DNA from 4 places in the Paenibacillus sp. 1SOY10 genome. Region 4 is predicted to be linked to each of the others. Evidence: riboswitches for the same ligand, from Rfam matches in the RefSeq annotation. Region 4 holds a riboswitch; each other region holds the start of a gene.
The links. Region 4 has a riboswitch for thiamine pyrophosphate ahead of AC1VOR_RS02345 (ABC transporter substrate-binding protein). Riboswitches for the same ligand answer to the same signal wherever they lie in the genome.
Positions count from the first base shown of each region.

Region 1: it holds a riboswitch for thiamine pyrophosphate, as region 4 does, so the genes downstream of both, tenA (thiaminase II) here and AC1VOR_RS02345 (ABC transporter substrate-binding protein) in region 4, are expected to answer to the same signal.
Region 2: it holds a riboswitch for thiamine pyrophosphate, as region 4 does, so the genes downstream of both, AC1VOR_RS13765 (ABC transporter substrate-binding protein) here and AC1VOR_RS02345 (ABC transporter substrate-binding protein) in region 4, are expected to answer to the same signal.
Region 3: it holds a riboswitch for thiamine pyrophosphate, as region 4 does, so the genes downstream of both, AC1VOR_RS09970 (ThiF family adenylyltransferase) here and AC1VOR_RS02345 (ABC transporter substrate-binding protein) in region 4, are expected to answer to the same signal.

Region 1 covers NZ_JBXENK010000002.1:809,026-813,233, reverse strand. Annotated here, with positions in the region: gene thiD (bifunctional hydroxymethylpyrimidine kinase/phosphomethylpyrimidine kinase) at 1-776, opposite strand, end outside; gene thiM (hydroxyethylthiazole kinase) at 773-1,621, opposite strand; gene tenA (thiaminase II) at 1,655-2,362, opposite strand; TPP riboswitch at 2,527-2,629, opposite strand; gene AC1VOR_RS09635 (prephenate dehydrogenase) at 2,908-3,996, opposite strand; gene hisC (histidinol-phosphate transaminase) at 4,037-4,208, opposite strand, start outside.
Region 2 covers NZ_JBXENK010000004.1:258,556-262,763, forward strand. Annotated here, with positions in the region: gene AC1VOR_RS13750 (CcdC family protein) at 1-287, shown strand, start outside; gene AC1VOR_RS13755 (cold-shock protein) at 468-689, opposite strand; gene AC1VOR_RS13760 (cold-shock protein) at 864-1,064, opposite strand; TPP riboswitch at 1,327-1,438, shown strand; gene AC1VOR_RS13765 (ABC transporter substrate-binding protein) at 1,599-2,672, shown strand; gene AC1VOR_RS13770 (MTH1187 family thiamine-binding protein) at 2,711-3,004, shown strand; gene AC1VOR_RS13775 (ABC transporter permease) at 3,001-3,771, shown strand; gene AC1VOR_RS13780 (ABC transporter ATP-binding protein) at 3,803-4,208, shown strand, end outside.
Region 3 covers NZ_JBXENK010000002.1:869,638-873,845, forward strand. Annotated here, with positions in the region: gene AC1VOR_RS09960 (DgaE family pyridoxal phosphate-dependent ammonia lyase) at 1-1,014, shown strand, start outside; gene AC1VOR_RS09965 (KDGP aldolase) at 1,040-1,774, shown strand; TPP riboswitch at 1,844-1,954, shown strand; gene AC1VOR_RS09970 (ThiF family adenylyltransferase) at 2,138-3,160, shown strand; gene thiE (thiamine phosphate synthase) at 3,196-3,822, shown strand; gene thiS (sulfur carrier protein ThiS) at 3,828-4,028, shown strand; gene AC1VOR_RS09985 (thiazole synthase) at 4,034-4,208, shown strand, end outside.
Region 4 covers NZ_JBXENK010000001.1:496,926-501,133, reverse strand. Annotated here, with positions in the region: gene AC1VOR_RS02370 (FAD-dependent oxidoreductase) at 1-144, shown strand, start outside; gene AC1VOR_RS02365 (rhodanese-like domain-containing protein) at 333-728, shown strand; gene AC1VOR_RS02360 (metal-sensitive transcriptional regulator) at 751-1,011, shown strand; gene AC1VOR_RS02355 (transposase) at 1,322-1,495, opposite strand; partial or broken gene AC1VOR_RS02350 (helix-turn-helix domain-containing protein) at 1,529-1,732, opposite strand; TPP riboswitch at 1,873-1,983, shown strand; TPP riboswitch at 2,111-2,221, shown strand; TPP riboswitch at 2,349-2,459, shown strand; gene AC1VOR_RS02345 (ABC transporter substrate-binding protein) at 2,627-3,631, shown strand; gene AC1VOR_RS02340 (thiamine-binding protein) at 3,663-3,956, shown strand; gene AC1VOR_RS02335 (ABC transporter permease) at 3,953-4,208, shown strand, end outside.

The DNA.
Region 1 (4,208 bases), on a different contig from region 4:
TTCGTAGGTCCTTGTCCCTGTCCCAAAGCCAGCTCATTCTCTATAGCTGCCTGAATAAAGGCCCGGGCAGTCATAACCGCCTGTAGATCTGCCACCCCCTTGGCCATTTCCGCCGTAATGGCTGCCGAGAAGGTGCAACCTGTGCCGTGCGTATGTCGCGTTGATATGCGCTTGCCAGCAAGCTCTGTAAATTCACTGCCGTCATAATACAAATCAATGACCTGCTCCCCGAGGTCGTCATGGCCACCCTTGATGACCACCTGCCGCGAGCCAAATTCGCAAATTCGCTTCGCTGCGTCACGCCGGTCAGCCATATTGTTGATCTCCATCCCGGAGAGAGCCTCCGCCTCCGGAATATTCGGTGTCACTATAGAAGCCAAAGGCAGCAGAGCTGTCTTTAACGCCTGCATCGCTTCCGGCTGCAGTAGAGATGCTCCACCCTTGGCAATCATCACCGGGTCCACAACCACACGGCTCCATCCAAAAGCTCCGATGCGCTCCGCCACCGCCTCAATGATCTCGGCGCTGAACAGCATGCCCGTCTTTACAGCGTCCACCCCCAAATCATGGCCAACGGCATCGATTTGCTCGGCTGCGGCAATAGGTGGTAACGGGTAGACCTTGGAGACACCCAGCGTATTCTGCACCGTAACAGCGGTTAGTGCTGACATGCCATACACTCCCAGCTCCTGGAAGGTCTTCAAGTCAGCTTGTATACCGGCTCCGCCACCGCTATCGGAGCCAGCGATGGTTAATGCTCGGGCAATCCGATTCATCCTACCCACCATCCTCCGGCGCCTGTTGCTTCATTCTCTCTCACCGCAGCATGCCCTTTCAGTGAATGTGGATGCAGCCTCGCCAGTTCATCCAGAAAAGCAATCTGGAAGCTACCCGGGCCGTATTGTGCCGTTCGCTCTGCCGCCCGGGAAGCAGCAGCTCCGTAGAAGGTTAACCCGGCGGTACCCGCGAGCAGCATATCTTGCTCTACCGCCGCAAAAGCTCCCAGCACCGACGTCAGAAGACAACCCGTGCCGGTGACCTGGGTCAACAAGACATCCCCCCCGCTGATGATACGGCAGCGTTGTCCGTCGGTAATGACATCCTCGAGTCCGGTCACGGCTACTGTTGTGTTCAAGGCCCTTGCAGCCTTTACCGCAAGCTCGGCCGCTTCTGTCCCTGAGCTATCACCGGCATCTACGCCCTTGATCTCGCGGGATTCCCCCACGAGATTGGCGATCTCTGCGGCATTTCCCCGCACCAGCGATACCTCCACTTTACGTAAAATACGCAGCGCTGATTCCGTACGGAAAGAGGTCGCCCCCGCCCCCACCGGATCAAGGAGCACCGGTACGCCATGGGTATTGGCTGATCGACCCGCAACAATCATGGCATCTACCTGTGGAGTGGACAACGTACCCAGGTTAAGCACGACTGCCCCCGCTATTTTCGCCATATCAGCCACCTCTTCCGGGGCATAGGCCATTACTGGTGAAGCCCCTAATGCATACAAGCCATTAGCTGTAAAATTAGTCACGACAACATTTGTCATATTGTGAACAAGCGGCTTTGCTTTCTGTACCTTTACGAGCAAATCCGAGCATTGCTTTTCCAGTGTATCCATAGGTTCCAACCTCTTTCCCGGTTTAGAGTTCAATTAACGCACAGTCAGGTTCTCCATCGACAATGACGCAGTCAGCGGCACCGGCCATTCCTCCAGCCTGTAGGCCATCTCCCAGAACTGATACTCCAGTTGGCAGCTTTGCAAGAAGTGCTCCGTCATCTTTCTCCGTTCCAGCGCATTGGAGGTCTCCGCCCAGCGGTCCAATGCCAGTCCAAAAGCTCCGGTCGCACCACCTGCCCGGCTGCCATAGAACTGCATCCAATCGTAGAAGGGATGCTCGGGAGTAGGCTGTACCTCGGCTAGCAATCTTTGACCGATCTCTACGTATGTCCATGGACAAGGGAGCAGCACAGCATAAATTTCTCCAAGACTGCCTTCATGAGCAACTGTTAGCATATGACGAATATAGTGATGTGCCGACGGAGCCAGCGGAAAGCCTTGCAAATCCTCGAACTTAGCCCCGGCCACCCGGCAGAAATTTTGATGCGGATGAATTTCACTGTTCAGAATAAATCCGATTTGCTCATGGAATATGGCCATCTCCTCACGGCTTGCACTCTTGGATATCGCAATACCGTAAATCCGCATGTAGGCATTCAGATATTCAAAGTCCTGTTTGACATAATGAATTAATTGCTCCCGTTCCAGTTGCCCTTCAGCAATTCCCGTCACAAAAGGGTGATTGAAAATAGCCTGAAAAATATCATCTGCTTGCCTGCGCAGTTCTTGGGCAAAGCTCATTCTTCCCCACCTCCAAATAAATGTTGTTGCATCCTATTCCAAGGGGATTTTAAAGCCCGACTTCGGCTGATACTCCGCTTCAAACCCAAGCAAAAAAGCCGCTCCCGTAGAGGGAGCGGCTTATAAATAGCAAACTTGGGATGAACTCCAAAGATGCATGAACGTCAAGACCGACTCCACTTTCCTACGCTAGTACGAACTAGATCAGGTTCAAAGGGTCCAAGATACTTCTTGTCTCAGCCGTTCACGGCTCCCCCAGTGGATTTGCTATGCAATTTAACTATTACTGTACCCATCTCTACACGGGATGTCAATCCTCTTCAGGCAAAATGAAAGCGCTAAAAAAAGTTGTTGACAGAATGAAAACGGATACATATAATAAAAGTACAGTATGGTTTCTCTCCACTCCTATCCAATAACTGCATGTTCTGAAAATGAACATGGGACCGCTCATAGAGCGGTCTTTTTTTTATCCCAATAGCCTTCTCCCTAGATAAAAACAGCGACTCTCCCGGATTGGAAGAATCGCTGTCCTGCGTGCCTGCTCATACATAAACGGTGTATCCCAACGACTGCAAATGCGCTTTGCCCCGCTCCATCTCCGACTCCTGACGGAAGGATAGACGCATCACGCCCGGCACGTCCTCACGGCTCTCAATAATTTGCATATTACTCAAGTTGATGTGACGAAGACCCAATTCCGTGGCAATCTGGCCGATAATTCCCGGGTGGTCAGGTACATCGATATAAAGATCGAACAAAGAGGTAATGGCCCCCTTACGACGTTCAGGCAGCTCCCCACGGAACTGATTAGCCGTTTGGAACGCCTCTTCAATACCTTCCCCGTTGCAATCCTCCAGAAGCTGAACAAAGCCTTCAATCTCACGATTCCAATCCTTAAGGAGCCCTAGCAGTACCTTGCGGTTGCTGAGCAAAATATCACGCCAAATCAGCGGATCGCTGGAAGCAATCCGGGTAATATCGCGGAAGCCACCAGCAGCCAGCAATCGATAAAGCTCGTTGTCTCCGTTGTAGCCACGCACTTGATTCACTAATGCTACGGCAATAATATGCGGCAAATGGCTAATCGCACCGACAATTTGATCATGCATGACCGGGTCAACGCGAACGATTTGGGCTTTGGTATACGATAACAACTGGGCAAGACGTACATAAGCTTCCTCCGGCACGTCCAGAGGTGGAGTCAACACATAGTAGGCGTTCTCAAATAATAAGGTTGAGGCCGCCTCCACTCCGGAGCGTTCCGAACCCGCCATCGGGTGTCCCCCAATGAAATGCACACTGGGGCTAACAAGAGTAGCCGCGCATGAAGCTACCGATGCCTTTGTACTGCCTACGTCCGTTACGATACAGCCCGGCTTTAGCGACATTCCGGACAACCTCTGCAAATATTCCTCCAGCTTCCCTACCGGTACACATAAAAAAATAAAATCGGCATCTTGCACCGCTTCTTCCATAGACAGGGTCGCCATGTCGACGACGCCACGTTCCTCCATCCGTTTCAGCGATTCCGGACGATGGGCATGCCCCACCACCGTAATCCCGGGCTTGCCCTTGAAGCAAAGCGCCAGTGAACCCCCGATTAGACCTACGCCAAAAATGGCAATTTTCATTGTCATATACGCTCACTCATTTTCTGCAAATAAAGTAGGATTACACCCGAGCCGCCGGCTTACCGAGCACTTGCTCCAGGGCGGTGACGAACTTGGCATTTTGTTCTGCGGAACCAACAGTGACCCGAACATAGCTTGGATATTTGGCAAATCCGCCGCGAATAATGATCCCCAGCTTCAACAAAGCATGGAACATTTCGCTTGCTGGACGC
Region 2 (4,208 bases), on a different contig from region 4:
TTTGGGGTTTGATTGCCTTTGTCTGCGGCTGGTTCTTATTCTCATACCCGCTCATCCGCACGACCAAATTCGAGAACATTAACGGCGAGATTTATGCCGAACGTTCACGGAGCTTCGTCCTGATTCTGATTGGGCTACTCATCGTAAGGCTGTTGCTTCACGAGGTCGTGTACCAATACATCTCCGTCATGCAGACGGGAGCCGTCTTCTTCTTGCTTGCCTACGGCATGATTACCCGCTGGCGGCTCTTCATGTTCAAGCAATATCGCTCGATCACGGGTGATTGAACCGCGGCTTGAACTCGGAAGCATGAACGGTGACTCCCTTCAACATATTAGATTTTAGATGTACTTGCAATCCCCGGACACAAGCCAGAACTTCTGTGTAAAACAAAAAGAAGCTTTCCCCACTGAAATCAGTTCGATGGGCAAAGCTTCTTTATTGTTGTTGACCTTAGAGCGGCGTATCTAAGCCTTCTTGGTCGCCGATTTATGTTCCGAGCTGGGATTTGACAATTGAGGAAGCATGCGCGTTCCTTTTACCATTTCGGAAGAGCAAAGCGGACAAACAGGGCTGTAATCGAAGGTGAAGTTGTCCCGCATCCATCCGTTGCAATCCTCACTCGTACAAGTCCAAACCGGTGTATTCTCCTCAGGAATTTCTTCTAACGTTTTTTTACGGTAGTTCATAATTCCCCTCCTCCAAAAGTGAGCATGTCAGCCACCCGGATGTATTGGTTAGTTCTAAATATATACTATTCAGAGGCCGAAGCGAACTTCAAAATAATTAACCTCATGAACTAAAAAGAGTTAATAAAAACTGCCCTTAATGCGAAAACGCATTAAGAGCAGTTTCAGCCTGCATTACAGTTTTACAACGTTTTCAGCTTGTGGGCCGCGGTTGCCTTGAACCACGTTGAATTGTACGCGTTGGCCTTCGTCCAGCGTTTTGAAGCCTTCGCCAGTGATCGCGCTGAAATGTACGAATACGTCATTTCCGCCTTCCACTTCGATAAAGCCAAAACCTTTTTCTGCGTTAAACCATTTAACTGTTCCTGTTTCCATGAAGGTATACCTCCTGTTTAAAGATTAACATGATCCATTTTTTCTACTTACATAAAAAAAATTCACATATTGAAAAAAGTTCCATTTTTTTAAAAGTGACACTCTTTTCAATGTGTGAATATCTTCTTCCAAAAATAAGAGTTATTTGTATTATAGCCCGTTGGCAAATAAAAAGCAAATCTCCTGTGCAATTCTAATAAAAAAAGGGCCAGGGTGGACAAATGGGACGCAATCTCCTTATAATGACAGGGTAAGCTGCAGTTGAATAGTTCGGGGGTGCCGGGACATGGCCGGCTGAGATTGTATTCCTTATAATACTGACCCTTTGACCTGATCTGGATAATGCCAGCGTAGGGAGCCATGATTAATGGAAGAAGCTTTGCTTCATTTCCGTCTACCTGTCGCGTCCCAGTCTGGGGCGCTTTTTTTGCGTCCAGGCCGTTGTCCCAAGGCAGCAGGCCGTTTACGGACAGTCATCCAGGGTTATACAAGAACAACGCTGCGGAAATAAATGATAAGAAGGAGACTACTGCCATGAGAAAACAACGAAAGCTCGGCACATTCACCACGCTGACCCTCTGCGGCATGTTGCTGGCACTCGCACTGAGCGGCTGCGGGACCAATGCTAATTCAGGAGCGGCGAACAACACTTCCGGAGGTAACGGCAACAATTCGGCGGCCACCGAACCGGAAGCATCATCAAATGAAGAATTGCGGGATATTAGACTGGTGCTCGACTGGAGCCCTAACACGAACCATACCGGACTTTATGTCGCTAAGGACCAGGGATTTTTTGAAGAGGAAGGCCTGAACGTCGATATCGTACTGCCGGGGGCCGGTGGTGCCGATGCAATGGTTGCCTCGGGTGAAGTCCCGTTTGGCGTCAGCATTCAGGAGAACGTCACACAAGGACGTATTCAGAACGTTCCGCTCGTTTCTCTAGCTGCGGTCATTCAGCATAATACCTCCGGATTTGCCGCACCGGTAGCCAAAAATATCAAATCGCCCAAAGATTTTGAAGGCAAAGCTTATGGCGGCTGGGGTTCCCCTGTTGAAGAAGCAGTTATCAAATCGATTATGGATTTGCAGGGTGCCGATTCCAGCAAGGTGAAGTATCTGAACATCGGAGATGCCGACTATTTCACAGCCGTGAAGCGGGACATCGATTTTGCCTGGATTTTTTATGCCTGGACCGGTATTGAAGCTGAGCTTCGTGGTGAGCCGCTGGATATGCTGTACGTGAAGGACTTCTCTGACCAGCTTGACTACTACACCCCGATCATCGTTACCAACGAGCAGACCATCAAGGATGACCCGGAACTGGTCAAAGCATTTATGCGGGCCGTTACGAAGGGTTATGAGTACACGATCGATCAACCGGAGGCAGCCGCAGAAATTCTGCTCAAAGCCGTACCGGAATTGGACAAGGACCTGGTTGTAGCCAGCCAGAAATGGCTGAGCCCGAAATACCAGGAAGATGCCCCGCGTTGGGGAGAACAAAAACGTGAAGTCTGGGAGAACTATGCGAACTGGATGCACGAACGGGGCTTGCTAGAGAAGCCACTTGAGGTTGATGCCGCCTTTACCAATGAGTTCTTGCCTGAATAATACAATAAACTCTCATCTTGAAAGGATGGTTACCTACTATGCCAAACGCACTACTCAGTATTCAAGTGATTCCAAAGACACCCGGCGGTGAAGATGTTATTCCTTATGTAGACCGCGCTATTGAGGTCATTCAGGATTCTGGAGTCAAATATCAGGTTAACCCACTAGAGACAACCATGGAGGGAGAGCTTGACGAACTGCTGGAAATTGTCAAGAAAATGAATGAAGCGTTGGTCGAATTCGGCAGCAACGGCGTCATTTCACAAATCAAAATATCTTATAATCCCAAAGGTGTCAGTATGGACAAGCTGATAGAGAAATATCGGCCATGAATCTCCGCAGCCTGTGGAACAGCATTTGGCCGCCCCTCGTGGCGGTCATCTTGTTTTTACTGATCTGGCAAGGAGCAACCACCTGGTTCCGGATTGAAAAATGGATTCTTCCCAGCCCCGTAGATATCGGCCGGGAAGCGGCAGCAGGAGCCACGGGCTTATGGGGACATACGCTGGCAACGCTGCGACTGATGCTGATGGGCTTTGCCATCGGGACGCTGGTGGGTCTTATGGTAGCTTTTACCCTGCACTATGTACCATTCTTAAAAAAATCACTGTACCCGCTTATCATTTTGAGTCAAAACGTGCCTACCATCGCCCTCGCCCCTCTGTTGATGATCTGGTTCGGCTTCGGGATATTGCCCAAAATTATCGTAATTACGCTGGTTTGCTTCTTCCCGGTGGCAGTAGCCGCTATGGACGGACTGATGCGCACGGACCGGGCCATGCTGGACTACATGCGAATGATTGGCGCATCCAAAGGGAATATCTTCCGTAAGCTTGAAGTGCCTTATGCGATTCCCTCCATTCTATCGGGAGTCAAGATTGCGGCTACCTACAGCGTCATGGGGGCCGTGATTGCCGAGTGGATTGGGGCGGATAAGGGCATCGGGTATTATATGATGCTGCAGAAGTCTTCCTTCCGTACGGATAAGATCTTTGTTGCCATTGCAATCATCGTTGCTATCAGCCTCACCATGTTCGCCTGCGTAGCCTTACTAGAGAAATGGCTGGTTCGATATAAGCCAGCGAACGACCGACGATAGAATTAAATGATATATAGAAAGGAGGTTCATCATGAGCGGTCAGTCCCCCACTCCCACACGGAGTGCTATGGCACTGGAAGTCCAGCATATCAGCAAAACCTTTCGAGACCGGCGAAAGCCTGTCCCCGTCTTGAACGATATTTCGCTTAGCGTGCCCTCGGGAGAGTTCGTGTCCATTATCGGGCCCTCCGGTTGCGGAAAGAGCACGCTCTTCCACATCATCGGTGGTCTGACAGCCCCTGATCAAGGCGAAGTGCTGCTTCGCGGGCTACCCGTCACCGGACAACGGGGCCATATCAGCTATGTTCCGCAGCAGCCCGCTCTATTCCCTTGGCGAACCGTAGAAGACAATGTCATCCTGGCCAGAGATATCGCCGCGCACGGCAGCGAACGCCTGCCCCGTAGCGAAGTACAACAATGGCTGGAGAAGGCCGGGC
Region 3 (4,208 bases), on a different contig from region 4:
GTCGCTGCAACGGTCCGCGAGGCGGCGATGGATTATGTGGATATCTCCGACTTTATGGAGGCGGCAGGTGCTGTCATTGCGGAAGCGACCGGAGCTGAGGATGGCTGCCCCACCTCAGGAGCTTCGGCGGGAATGGCGATCGCGGTAGCTGCGGTGATTGCAGGCAATGATCCGTCGCTAATTGAACGCATGCCCGATTCGGATGGAATTCGTAACGAAATTGTGGTTCAGAAGGGACATTCCGAGCCCTTTGGCGCCTTCATTAAACAGATGATTGCGTTGGGCGGAGGACGAACGGTGGAAGTCGGCCATGTCGATTTTACAGAGGAGCGGCATATCCGCGAAGCTATTAACGAAAAAACAGCGGCACTGTTCTTCGTGAAGTCTCACCGCACCACACAGACGGGTATGCAAAGCTTGGAAACGATGATCACGGCCGCGCGTGAGAATGGGTTGCCCGTAATTGTGGACGCTGCTGCGGAAGAGGATCTACGAAGCTATATTGCGGGTGGAGCGGATATCGTTATCTACAGCGGAGCCAAGGCGCTGGAGGGACCGACTTCCGGCATGATCTGCGGGCGCTCGGAATACATGCGGGCCTGCCGAGCGCAGTACACGGGCATCGGCCGACCGATGAAGATTGGCAAGGAAGGCATTGCTGGCCTTCTTGCGGCTTTAGAGCGCTATGCAAGTCGGACGGACGACTCCGAGCATCAGAAGAAGCGCATGGTCGGGTTGGTCGAAGACTTGCGGGACATCTCCGGCATTCGGGGTAGCATCGTACAGGATGAAGCAGGCAGAGCCATCTTCCGGGCGAAGCTGGAACTGGATGAGGAAGTGCTGGGCTTCGGCGCCCGGCGGCTGGCTGAACTGCTAGAGTCTGGTAATCCGGCGATCTACACGCGCAGTCACAAAGCTGCTATCGGTGTGTTGTATATCGATCCGAGACCACTCCTGCCAGGGCAAGAGCGGATGATTGCGGCCCGTATCAAGCAAATTGTGCAAGGACAATAAAGTAAGTCAGAGGAGCAGAAGTGAGATGCCAACTCAAAATCCTGTTGTCAAATTAAATGTATTAGCCAAGGATGTTGCCAATGCCGCCGCTATCTCGGCGGCGGCTGGGGGCCGAATTTACATCGGCGTTATGGTTAAGCATTTCGCTACCAATGAGGAAGCTGTGGCCCGAATACTCGAACTGCAACGAGCTAATATTCCCGTCTCCGTGGGTCTGGGCGGTGGAGATCCCGCCATGTGGAGTCGAGTTGTCGATGTAGCGGTGCAGACTCGGCCAGAGCATGTGAACCAGGTATTCCCGGCAGCCGGATATACGCTGGGTGGGCTCCGGGTGGCAGGTAGCCCACACACCTTGGTTAATGCCTTGGTCACACCGAGCGGGACACCAGGACGGGTATGGGTGACGACCGGTCCACGAAGCAGTGCTTATCGCGAACAGTTATCCTGTGACGCAGCGGCAGCGATGCTGGCAGAGCTTGGTGTACATTCGGTCAAGCTGTACCCGATAGAAGGGACTGAGCGACTGGACGAGGTGTCGGATATGGTCAAGGCAGCGGTGCGTCAAGGCATCGTCATGCTCGAGCCGACCGGAGGGATCGATGCCCACTCCATCGGCCAAGTGGTTGAAGTCTGTGCGGAGCACGGGGCACAGACCATCGTGCCGCATATTTATACGTCGATTATCCACCCGGAGACGGGACTTACCCGGATTGCGGATATTGAGGAATTGATCGAAGCTCTTCCTTCCTGGGGAAGATAACCGTTTCTAAATTTTAACGAGCTTTGCGGTTGCGATTTTCTAAGCGATTCGTTATGCTGAATTCAAACCAAATAAGAATGCGGGTGCTGGATGAAGTCCGGCTGAGATGAAGGCCTTGTGTCTTCGGACCGTTAATCTGATCCAGGTAATGCTGGCGTAGAGAACCTCATTCGAATTGTTTAAGCCATTCGTATATTCTCGAATGGCTTTTTTTGTATCGTTAACGAGGTGCAGAACGAGACAATTAGACTGCGAAGCTTGGCCAGCATCGCCTGAAGCAAGGAGGCGTGAATGAAAGTGAAAGCTGAACGGACTGTGAACGAAGTGCAGGCAGTGGCGGCCAGTGAGGGGAGCAATGCGCCTATGTCGGGTGCTCCGGACGAACGTTATTCGCGGCAGATATTGTTCGCACCGATTGGGACGCAAGGACAGCGTAAGCTTGAGGAACGCTCTGTATCCATCATCGGCATGGGCGCTCTCGGAACGGTGCTGGCGAATCATATGGTCCGAGCGGGCGTGGGAAAGGTACGTATCGTCGATCGTGATTATGTGGAGCGCAGCAACTTGCAGCGGCAGATGCTGTATGACGAAGAAGACGCCGATTTGGCACTTCCCAAAGTCGTCGCGGCCGAGCGTAAGCTAAGGCGTATTAATTCATCGGTATCCATTGAAGCGATGTTGGCCGATATCACACCAGCGAATGTACTGGAGTTCATTGAGAACGTTGACTTGGTGCTGGACGGGACGGACAATTTTCAAACCCGGTTTCTATTAAATGACGCCTGCTATCATGAAGGCATCCCGTTCGTTTACGGTGGGGCGGTTGGTTCTCGCGGCATGAGCGCCATCTTTATACCGAATCTGACCCCGTGTCTGCGCTGCCTGATTCCGTCTGCTGATTCCGGCGGTGAAACCTGTGATACAGTGGGCGTCATCTCCCCTGTTGTCGATTTGGTCGCTTCGTATCAGTCGGCAGAGGCACTGAAATTCCTTATTGGAGACGACAAGGCGAGACGGGACGGCCTGATCTCCTTCGACGTATGGAATAACCATCATCATGTGCTGAAGCTGGGCCAGCCGCGGGACCATTGTCCTTGCTGTAGATTGAACAAATATCCGGCGCTGGAACGCGAAGAGGAAACGGCAATTTCTCTTTGCGGGCGTGATTCCGTCCAGATTGCTGGACACGCGCCGTTTGATCTGCAGGTCTGGGCACAGAAGCTGGAAAAGGTGATGCCAGACCTTAAGACCAATCCATACTTGTTACGCGGCTTCTTGCCGGAAGGCGAGCGAATTGTGCTGTTCGCTGATGGGCGTGTGCTGGTGCAAGGAACGGCTGATCTGGCCCGGGCCCGGACGATTTATGCGCGGTATATTGGAGGATGAGCAGTACAGAAAAACAAAGAAGGGGCGGGAGAAGTATGAGGGACTTTCGGCTATATGTGATTACCGGAGAGAACTTTCATCCGGGGCGTGATCTGGTCCAGGTCATGGAGCAGGCAATCATGGGAGGCGCGGATATTGTTCAGTTCCGCGATAAAACGGGAGCGCGGACAGAACGGCTGCGCAAAGCCCAAGCACTCAGAGAACTGACGAGACGGTACGACGTGCCATTTATCGTAAACGATGACGTTGAACTCGCGCTCGAAGTTGATGCGGATGGCGTACATCTGGGGCAAGGCGATCTGTCACTTGACGAAGCACGACGCAAGGTAGGGAACCGGATTATTGGCATCTCGACCCACGCGATGGAAGAGGCGCTATTGGCACAAGAGCAGGGAGCGGATTATATCGGGGTGGGCCCGATCTATGCGACGCAGACCAAAGCGGATGTGGTGGATCCGGTGGGGTTGGACTATATTCGCGCCGTGTCGCAGCAAATCGCAATTCCATTCGTGGCGATTGGCGGTATCAAGCTTGGTAATGTGGAAGAGGTCATTCAAGCGGGGGCGACGCGGGTATGCGCCATAAGCGAGATCGTTGGCAGCGACGATATAGCGGGCGTGTGTCGAAGCTTTATTCAAAAATTGGAGCAAGGGAAAGGGTGACGCAGATGAAAGAGCTGATCATCAACGGCAGTAAGCGCGAGCTTAATGCGTCCACGATCGAGGACGTTGTCAGATTGCTCGGACTCGAAGGGCGCCCGGTGGTGGCGGAGGTGAACGGCGAGGTATTAACGCCGGAGCAATGGGCGGATACGGCAACCGAGCCGGGGATGAACATCGAGTTGGTTCATTTTGTGGGAGGAGGATGATGAGTATGATTGGAAAGAGCGAGCAGGCGGGACGAGAAGCGGGGAGTGATCAGGAGTTGGCAGGTGTTGATACAAGCGGAGGAGACATCTGGCGCATTGGGAATCGGGAAATGAGGTCGCGTTTTTTTCTTGGCACCGGATTGTTCCCCAATCCTTTCGTTCAGACTGAAGCCATTCGTG
Region 4 (4,208 bases):
GTCGACGTCTACAAGTCGCCCGGCCTGGCCTGCCGATTGGGGATAGAAAGAGTGCCTGCTGTGGTCTGGCTCAATGACGCTCACATCCAGCAGGTGATTACGGAGGATATCGATGAAGAGAGACTGGAGCTCTTTCTGACTTAGAGTAGTTTTAAATCGTTATTAAAAATGAGGAAAATCGTACAAATCCGTTTTGCAAAATCAAGTCGGATTTCTTGTGCGATTTTTTCGTTATTCCAAGCCATCAAGGTTTGACTTTGAATCCGAAATCGAGTAGTTTGATTTTATACCCCTATGGGTATATTTAGATTATTTTGTAAGGAGGGTATGTTATGAAATGGGTGCTGTTGGCAGCCATCGTAATAGGTATTTACGAGCTTCGGAATTGGTGGCCGGTGAAGGGGCTCAAGTATATAGATTCGTCTAGCCTGGACAAAATGATAGTGGACCAGTTCAAATGGATAGATGTTCGAGATTTCCCGGATTATCAAAAGGGGCATCCGGAGAATGCTATCCATATTTTTGTGGGCAGGTTGCCATTTGTGTGGTCAAGCTACTTGCAACCGAACGATCAGGTTGTCTTGATCGGACGAAATCGGAGAATGATTCGTAAAGCGGCCAGAATTTTGAAGAAACAGGGGATACAGCCGCCTATGTTTGCCTGCGTCTGCCAGTCGAAGGCCGAACTTTCATCAGGCAGTTACAGAAGCTGTTGCCAGACGAACTAAGATGTTGGAGAGGAGCCTTGAAATGATTTACGATCAGCATATACGAGGACGGTTGAACAGGGTAGAAGGGCAAATTCGAGGTGTTCTCAAGATGATGGAGGAAGAAAGATGCTGTAAGGAAGTTGTCGGTCAATTGTCTGCCGTGCGCAGCGCTATTGACAAGACTATGGCATTGGTGGTGGCGGTGAACCTAGAGCAATGTATTAAGAATGAGCAAAGTACCGGTGGAGATACTGGAAAAGTAGTGCAAGAAGCGGTAGAGCTTCTGGTCAAAAGCAGGTGAGACAGAAAGATTTTGGGAGAAGGCCCAGTGCAATATATTTCTAATACACGAACGGTAGAAGAAATGCTATTCAGGACAGTAGCGCTAGGACATATCCCTCACTTGACTCCCAAAGCTATCCTAACTATCAGTTGACGTGAAGCGAGGCTAAATGAGTTCATTTATTGTAGAATTGGTCCCCAATTTCTCCGAAACATCTGTGTTATACTGTTTATCATTTCTTTGTATCAGTCTCAAGTCAAACTGGTTTTACTTCTTTTTGCTCAGTTGACTGCTAAATGGATCTTCGTATTTTTTACATTCAACTTGTTTATCGCTTGATCATGGCCTCTTGCTCACGTATAAACTTCCTTACGGTTGTTTCGTTTAACCCCACTGTACTTACATAGTAGACTTCTGCCCAAAACTTCCGATTCCGTATTTGTACTTTAATTGGGCGTGTTTTGAAGATCATCAATGAACTTTTCCCCTTCAGATAATCCATGAATGACGAGACCGAAATCTTTGGGGGGATCGCCTCTCTGTTTAAAGTATGCACGGGCTTCCTTCCGCGGTTTTTATGAATTAATCCTTGTGCTCCTCCCTCAGCGGTGTATTTCTTTTTTAGTCGAATGATTTGTCGCTCTGTTAGTCCTAGGGCTGTTGCTCCTTCTCTGTTTGTCATATGTCCATCTAGGACCATCTCCACCACAACTACCTTCTTTAATGCTGCTCTTGTCAATGTTAATGTCTCCTGTCCCATAGTGACATTATCTCAGAACAGTTATAGGGTGACATTATCACAGAAGAACAACACATCAAAATTCTTAGGACTGGACATGGAATAAACAATTAAGTATACTATTCGGGTAACACAGCTTCATAACCTCCAAGGGGAGTCGGAATAGGCCGACCGAGAGTGTATCCCTAAGATACTTACCCTTTGACCTGATCTGGATAATGCCAGCGTAGGAATCGGAGAACAGCGACAGCCCTTACGGTTGTTTGTCGTTCTCTTTTTTTCTGCAAGCGCCCAGACCAGAGGGCGTTTTTTTGTTGTGCATGGAGCATGAGTTTACGTAAAAATGTTTGGACAAGAAGCGGTGATGACCACAGCTTCATAACCTCCAAGGGGAGTCGGAATAGGCCGATCGAGAGTGTATCCCTAAGATACTTACCCTTTGACCTGATCTGGATAATGCCAGCGTAGGAATCGGAGAGCAGCGACAACCCTTACGGTTGTTTGTCGTTCTCTTTTTTTCTGCAAGCGCCCAGACCAGAGGGCGTTTTTTTGTTGTGCATGGAGCATGAGTTTACGTAAAAATGTATGGACAAGAAACGGTGATGACCACAGCTTCATAACCTCCAAGGGGAGTCGGAATAGGCCGACCGAGAGTGTATCCCTAAGATACTTACCCTTTGACCTGATCTGGATAATGCCAGCGTAGGAATCGGAGAACAGCGACAACCCTCATGGTTGTTTGTCGTTCTCTTTTTTCTGCAAGCGCCCAGATTATTGGGCGTTTTTTTATTGTAATCATCAGGTCTGTTATAACGGTTTTCCAGCTACAAAAATATAAAGCAGGAGAATTGACCGTACTACCATCGGTCGAAGAAATTGGGAGGAGAGATGAAGATGAAATGGTACAAAATGATGTATCTGTTTCTTTTGAGCATTAGCATTCTGACTGTTAGTGCTTGTGGAGACAAGGGGAATCCATCAAATACTGGGAAAGGAACGAAGTTGCGTGATGTAAAGGTGGTACTGGACTGGACGCCTAACACAAATCATACCGGTCTATATGTGGCAGTTAATCAGGGGTTTTATGAGGCAGAGGGGCTTAATGTAGAAATTATACAACCAAGCATTGCTGATTCTACGCCAATGGTGGCTGCTAACGAGGCTCCTTTTGGTGTTACTTTTCAAGAAAGTGTAACTCAAGCACGTACACAGAACGTACCGGTCGTATCCATTGCGGCGGTAATCCAACATAACACCTCAGGATTCGCTGCTCCCACAGATCGAAACATAAAATCTCCAAAGGATTTTGAAGGTAAATCTTATGGGTCTTGGGGTTCCAAGACAGAGGCAGCAGTAATGGAGTCGATTATGGAAGGGGAGGGTGCTGATATTTCCAAAGTGAAAAATATCAACATAGGCAGTACCGACTTTTTTACTGCTGTAAAACGTGACATTGACTTTTCCATGATATTTTATGGATGGATTGGTATCCAGGCCGAGTTGCGCAATGAACCTATAGATATGCTCTATTCAAAGGATTACTCGAAGGCCTTGGACTATTATACCCCTGTACTTATTAGCAATGAGACAACCATTCAGAATGATCCCGATTTAGTCAGGTCCTTCATGAGAGCCACAACCGAAGGGTATTTATATACGATTGAGCATCCGGAAGAAGCAGCCAATATGCTACTCAAAGCAGTTCCTGAATTGGATGAAGAGTTAGTTATCGCCAGTCAAAAATGGCTCAGTCCACGCTTCCAGGATGATGCTCCACGTTGGGGAGAACAGAAGCAAGAGGTTTGGCAAGATTATGCCGATTGGATGTACAATAAACAGCTACTCGATAATCCAATTGATGTTTCCAAAGCTTATACGAATGAATTTTTACCTGAATAATACAAAATTTAGTTAGGAGTGGTTAACAGATATGGCTAGCACTTTACTTAGCATCCAGGTAATTCCCAGCACAAGCAAAGGTGAACATCCCTATACGTATGTGGATCATGCAATTCATGTTATTCAGCAGTCAGGTGTGAAATATGAAGTTAATTCTCTTGAAACGACGATGGAGGGTGAACTGGATGAATTGCTTCAGGTTGTTTCAAAGATTCACTGCAAGCTAGTGGAGGAGGGAAGTCCAAGTATCATTTCCCAAATTAAAATTGCCCACAGTCCTGACGGATTTAGTATAGATAGCCTTACGGAGAAATATCGTTCGTGAACCACTACTGGAAAAGTGTGTGGCCGCCCCTCGTGGCGGCTCTTCTCTTTCTTGCTATTTGGCAAGGGGCGATATCCTTGTTCCACATTGAGAAGTGGATGCTTCCTTCTCCAACAGATATTGCTAAGGAGGCATTACTTGGAGCAGATCGGCTTGGCCTACATACTTGGGCAACGGTCAAGTTGACATTGATGGGCTTCGTAATTGGAACTATCGTTGGACTTCTTGTGGCTATACTTCTGCACCCTATTC